2 regions of the Lysobacter sp. CCNWLW3 genome follow, and region 1 is predicted to be linked to the other one. Evidence: riboswitches for the same ligand, from Rfam matches in the RefSeq annotation. Region 1 holds a riboswitch; the other holds the start of a gene.
The links. A riboswitch is a leader RNA that binds a small molecule or an ion and turns the genes downstream of it on or off. The one in region 1 is predicted to bind cobalamin.

Region 1 (3,189 bases):
CGCGTAGTAACTGAACAAGGCGACGTGATTGCCCTGCCCGGTCGACAGCCAGATCGGCGCCATGAAGCCGGCGAGGATGCCCAGCAGCGCCAGCGCGATCGCGTTCTGGCGCACCGCCAGCACGCCGGCGCCAGCGACCAGCACGATGCTGAGCGCGAACGCCGGCCCGGCCTCGATCAGTCCGTACAGTTTGAAGGCCGCGAACACCACCAGCAGCAGCACGCCGATCGCGCCGCCCTGCAGGCTCAGCGCGAAGCTGCGCTTGCGTTCGCGCTGGCGCCAGCCGAACACCAGCCCGGCCAGCGCGGCCAGCGCGATGCCGGCCAAGCGGAATTCGATCGGGAAACGCATCCAGCCCTGATCGGTGGCGTACTTGAGCAGCGCGGCGACGCCGGCGAACAGCACCAGCATGCCGACCTTGACCGGCACGTTGCCTTCGGTGAACCAGCGCTTGACCGCGCCGACCAGGCGCTCGATCGGATCCGGCTGCGCCGGCGCGCGCACCTGGGCGCGCGGCGCTGGCTCGAAAATCGGGCGCGGCGCCGGCAGCGGCGGCGGCACGGCCGGCGCCGGCAGCGGCGGCGGCACGGCCGGCGCCGGCTCGGCGGCGGGCGGCGGCGCGGTCGGTTCGCCGGGAATCGAGGCGGGCGGCGCGACCTGGGGCGGCGGCGGCGCGACCGGCGCGGGCACGGCGGTGGACGGCGCGGGGGCCGCCTGCGCGTCGCGCATGAGCTCGCCCAGGGTCGGTTCGCGCTCGGCCTCCTCTTCGGCCACGGACGCCGCCGGCCGCGCGGCGGCGCGCTGCGCGAGTTCGGCGATCCGCTCCTCCAGCAGCCCGACCCGGGCCTTGAGCCCGGAGATCGAGACCAAGGCGATGATCAACAGTACCGGCACGGTCAACAGCACCAGCACCAACAACGTCACCAGTCCTGCCATCGCGCCCCATCCCTGTCCTTGTCGCCACGCACGTTAACACCAAGCGCGGCGCCGCAACGGCGCCGAAGTTTTTGTTGCGAATCTGCGGTCGCTCACCACATATCGTGTTGACGGATCGAAGCACCCCGAATATGTTGTGTCCGTCGGTGCCGATCGCGAGATCGGCTTAAAAGGGAAGCCGGTGCGTAGCCGCCTCGAAAGGGCGGCGGCAAAGCCGGCGCTGCCCCGCAGCGGTATGGGAAACGAACGCGGTCATTGCACTGGGCGCCCTGCGCCTGGGAAGCGGCCGCCAGTAGGTAAAGGCAGGAGTGAGCGGAGAGAAGTGAGGTGTGAGCGGTCTGGTACTCGCTCCTCGCTTCTCCCCGCTCACTTCTAGCTCCAAGTCCCGAGCCCGAAGACCTGCCGACAACCGCGCGTCGCACACCGCGCGGTACCGGCTCAGGAGTCTTCGGGGGAAGACGGCCGGTGTCGCCCCGCCGCGGTTCGCCATGGCGGTCCGCGGTCCGTCTCGGGCTGCGCGACACCCTGTCGTCATCCTCGAACACTTCGCGCCCGCGGGGGCGCAAGCCGCAACGCCGAAGCCCCGGCGTTGCGTCCTGCGTCCGCGCACGTCGGCCCTCGTGGGAAGGCCGGCGACCCGTGCGCCCACGCATCGGAGCCCCTATGACCACCACCACCGAAGCGCCCGCCGCAGCGAGCACCTCCCCCGCCGCCGAAGCGCCGGCGCGCAAGCCCGACGCCGCCCCCGGCTTCGCCCTGACCCCGCCGGCCGCCAACCTGACCATGAGCGTGACCAAGCGCAGCGGGCGCCGCGAGCCGGTCGACCTCAACAAGATCGTGCGCGCGGTGACCCGCTGCGGCGAGGACCTGTACGCGGTCGATCCGATGCGCGTGGCCACCCGCACCATCTCCGGCCTGTACGACGGCGCGACCACGCGCGAGCTGGACGAACTGTCGATCCGCACCGCCGCCCTGCTCACCGCCGAGGAGCCCGAGTACGGCCGCCTCGCCGCGCGCCTGCTCAGCAACGTGATCGAGAAGGAAGTCGCCGGCATCGAGATCCACGCGTTCTCGCAGTCGGTCGTGCGCGGCCACGAGCTGGGCCTGATCAACGACCGCCTGCTGGGCTTCGTGCAGGCCAACGCGCGCAAGCTCAACGACGCCATCGACCGCAGCCTGGACGCGCGCTTCGACTACTTCGGCCTGCGCACCCTGTACGACCGCTACCTGCTGCGCCACCCGACCGCGCGCACCGTGATCGAAACCCCGCAGCAGTTCTTCCTGCGCATCGCCTGCGCGCTCAGCGAGGACGTCGGCGATGCGCTGGCGCTGTACCGGCGCATGGCCCAGCTCGACTACATCCCGTCCTCGCCGACCCTGTTCAACGCCGGCACCACCCACGAGCAGCTGTCGAGCTGCTTCCTGCTCGACTCGCCCGACGATTCGCTGGAAGCGATCTACAAGCGCTACATGGACGTGGCCAAGCTCAGCAAGTTCAGCGGCGGCATCGGCCTGAGCTATACCCGCATCCGCTCGCGCGGCTCGCTGATCCGCTCCACCAACGGCCTGTCCAACGGCATCGTGCCCTGGCTGAAGACCCTCGACGCCTCGGTGGCCGCGGTCAACCAGGGCGGCAAGCGCAAGGGCGCGGCCTGCGTCTACCTGGAACCCTGGCACGCCGACGTCGAGGAGTTCCTGGAGCTGCGCGACAACACCGGCGACGAAGCGCGCCGCACCCACAACCTCAACCTGGCCAACTGGATTCCGGACGAATTCATGCGCCGCGTCGAGGCCGACGCCGAGTGGTCGCTGTTCGACCCGGCCAAGGTGCCGCAGTTGACCGACCTGTGGGGCGAGTCCTTCGACCGCGCCTACCACGCCGCCGAGGCCGCCGGCCTGGCGGTCAAGAAGGTCAAGGCGCGCGACATCTACGGCCGCATGATGCGCACCCTGGCGCAGACCGGCAACGGCTGGATGAACTTCAAGGACAAGTCCAACCGCGCGTCCAACCAGACCCTGCGCGACGGCAACGTCATCCACCTGTCCAACCTGTGCACCGAGATCCTCGAGGTCACCTCGCAAGACGAGACGGCGGTGTGCAACCTGGGCTCGATCAACCTCTCGCACCACGTCGAGATGTACGAGGACCCCAGCTCTCATAAGGGCGTGGGCGCGTTCGATTTCGACAAGCTCGCCGAAACCGTGCGCCTGGCCGTGCGCCAGCTCGACCGCGTGATCGATCTGAACTTCTAT
Region 2 (3,189 bases), on a different contig from region 1:
GGCATTCCAATGCACGGGGTCGATGCCCAGTTCGCTCTTGACCCAGGCGCCGGTGAACATCGCCATCGCGCTGGAGACCACCATGCGCAGCGGATAGACGTAGATCATCACCACCAGCACCAGGGCCAGGCTGAGCACGATCGAGCGGCCGTCGTCGAGGCCGAAGCGTCGGCTCCAGAGGTTGTGCGCGCCCCAGAACAGCGCGATCAGCACGAAGCAGAATACGAAGGTCGGCACCCGCCGCAGGACTTCGCGCAGCTCGGCCACGGTGTCGGGCAGTTCGTTGAACAGGATCACCAGCATGGTCAGCGAGAACGCGAACGCGGCGTCGACGAAGCTCTCCAGCCGCGTCACCTGATGGCCGCGTTCGCGGAAGGCGGGCAAGCTCGGGCCTGGCACGGTCATCGGCATCCTCGGAGACGGACTTCGGGGGGCGGTATCCGGCCATGGTAATGCCCGGGCGTGCCGCTGCTACACTCAAGCTATGTTCGCCGCCAACCCTCTGTCCGGCAGCAAGCCGGAACAATACGACCTGCTCCTGGCCCAGGCACGCGCCCTGATCGAGGGCGAGCGCGACCGTGTCGCCAACGCCGCCAACCTGTCGGCGCTGGTCTACCACGCCCTGCCGGACCTCAACTGGGTCGGCTTCTACTTCTACGACGGCCGCGAGCTGGTGGTCGGGCCGTTCCAGGGCCTGCCGGCCTGTATCCGCATCCCGCTGGACAAGGGCGTGTGCGGGGCCGCGGCGTCCACCGGCCAGACCCAGCGCATCGCCGACGTGCACCGCTTCCCGGGGCACATCGCCTGCGATTCGGCGTCGAACTCCGAACTGGTGGTGCCTTTGTCCTTGAACGGCGAGCTGATCGGCGTGTTCGATCTGGACAGCCCCAAGCTCGACCGTTTCGACGCCGACGACCAGCGCGGCCTGGAAGCGATCGCGCAGGCCTTCGTGGAGTCGCTGCGATGACCGCCGCCCCCAAGCTGCGCAACATCGGCCCCAAGAGCGCGGCCTGGCTGCGCCAGGTCGGCCTGCGCTCGCACGAGGACATCGCCGCGATCGGCACGGTCGAGGCCTTCATGCGGGTCAAGCGCGCCGGCTTCAAACCCACGCTCAACCTGCTGTACGCGATCGAAGGCGCGCTGCTGGGCTGCCATTGGCAGGAGATCCCCGACCAGCGCCGCAACGAGCTGATCGCCGCCGCCGAGGCCGCCACCGCCCTGCTGCCCGCGCCGCGCAACCGCCCGGCCGCCGGCCCGGTGCGCACCACGGTGCTGACCGAAGACACCGTGGCGATGCCGCCGTCCTACGACGACGGCTTCGACGACGAGCCCGCGGGCGAAGGGCGCGACGAGGCCGAAGAGCGCGAGTAAGGCCGGGCGAGATTCGGGCCGCGCCTCGCGCGGGCCCATCCCAAGCCCGCTTCCACTGGCGGGCAAGCCCTCTGCAGTGGCGGAAGAAGGGCGGTAGCGAAGCCTTCCGACCCCTCCGTTCTCCTGCCCGCGGGAGAAGGTGTCCGAAGGGCGGATGGGGGCGCACGGCAAGGCGCTAGCAGCCCGCTCGCGCCAGCCCTCGTCCCCTCCTCCGGCTCGCCAAGCGCCGCCAACCCCAGCCCTTTGGCCCCCTTGCCCCCGAATCGCGTAGACTGCGCGCGCTTCGAGGTGACCCCCGGCATCCGCCGTCAGGGTTGAAACGGGAAGCCGGTGACGCCCCAGCGCTCCATCAGCGCGATCGGGCCAGCCCGGCACTGCCCCCGCAACGGTAAGCGAGTCGAGCGCGGCAACCGCCACTGTGCCCAGCACGGGAAGGCGCCGCGCACGGGACCCCGGTCCCGGCTCGCGAGTCCGGAGACCGGCCCCGATGCGCGACTGGTTGCGATGCGGAGGGCGTCGCGGCGGCGACCGTCGGCGCGTCCAGCGCCCGCATTCGCGGCCCTCTCTCCTCGCGACTCCCTCGATCGACGGCGCGGCACGACCGCCGCGCCCCTGGAGTTTGCTCATGCGTGTTCCGAAGCTGTCCCTGGCCATCGCCGCCGCCCTCGCCCTGCCCGCTCTCGCCCAGGCGCAGCCGAACGACGAGGCCACCGATCTGGACGACGTCGTCGTCACCGCGACCCGTACCGCGATCAGCGCCAACGACGCGCTCGCGCCGGTCGAGGTGATCACCCGCGACGACATCGCCCGCAGCCAGGCGCGCTCGCTGCCCGACCTGCTGCGCGGCCGCGCCGGCATCTCGATCGGCAACCAGGGCGGCCTGGGCAAGCTGACCACGATGTCGCTGCGCGGCGCCGAGACCGACCACGTGCTGGTCCTGGTCGACGGCGTCCGCATCGGCTCGCCGACCTCCGGCCTGGTCTCGTTCCAGGATCTGCCGATGGCCCTGATCGACCGCGTCGAAATCGTGCGCGGCCCGCGCTCCAGCCTCTACGGCGCCGACGCCATCGGCGGCGTGATCCAGATCTTCACCCGCCGCGACCGCGGCGCCGTCGCGCCGCGCGCCAGCGTCACCGTCGGCAGCCACGGCGGCCGCGAAGCCAGCGCCGGCATCGGCGGCCGCCTCGGCCGCGGCTGGTTCGGCGCCGACGCCGCCTACCAGCGCAGCGACGGCATCAACGCCTGCACCGGCTCCAGCACCCTGTTCGCCGGCTGCTTCACCGAGGAGCCCGACCGCGACGGCTACCGCAACCGCTCGCTGTCGCTGCGCGGCGGTTTCGACGCCACCGACACGCTCAGCTTCGAAGGCCACGCCCTGCGCGCCGAAGGCGAGAACGAATACGACGGCAGCTTCGTCAACTACTCCGAAGTCGTGCAGCAGGTGATCGGCGGCAAGGCCACCTGGCGCCCGAACGACGACGTGCGCCTGCAGTTCAGCGCCGGCCGCAACCGCGACTCGTCCGATAACTTCCTCGGCGACGTGGCCAACGGTTTCTTCTCCACCGACCGCGACAGCGTCACCCTGCAGGGCGATTTCGGCGTCGGCGAAGGCCAGCTGTTGAGCGTCGGCTTCGACTGGCTGCGCGACCGCGTCGACAGCGACACGGCTTACGACGAGAGCGAACGCGACAACCGCGCCGGCTTCGTCCAGTACCAGGGCCGCTTCGGCGCGCAGTCGATCGAGGCCAGCCTGCGCCGCGACGACAACGAGCAGTTCGGCGGCCACACCACCGGCAGCATCGCCTGGGGCCTGGGCTT

Region 2: linked by a shared signal. The riboswitch ahead of btuB (TonB-dependent vitamin B12 receptor) and the one ahead of V1318_RS14845 (ribonucleoside-diphosphate reductase subunit alpha) in region 1 are both predicted to bind cobalamin.

What each region holds. Positions count from the first base shown of each region.
Region 1 is NZ_JBAHWA010000009.1:42,986-46,174, reverse strand. It holds gene V1318_RS14850 (DUF2339 domain-containing protein) at 1-936, opposite strand, end outside; cobalamin riboswitch at 1,064-1,358, shown strand; gene V1318_RS14845 (ribonucleoside-diphosphate reductase subunit alpha) at 1,720-3,189, shown strand, end outside.
Region 2 is NZ_JBAHWA010000013.1:43,322-46,510, reverse strand. It holds gene V1318_RS16995 (TMEM175 family protein) at 1-405, opposite strand, end outside; gene V1318_RS16990 (GAF domain-containing protein) at 485-967, shown strand; gene V1318_RS16985 (TfoX/Sxy family protein) at 964-1,371, shown strand; cobalamin riboswitch at 1,641-1,873, shown strand; gene btuB (TonB-dependent vitamin B12 receptor) at 1,997-3,189, shown strand, end outside.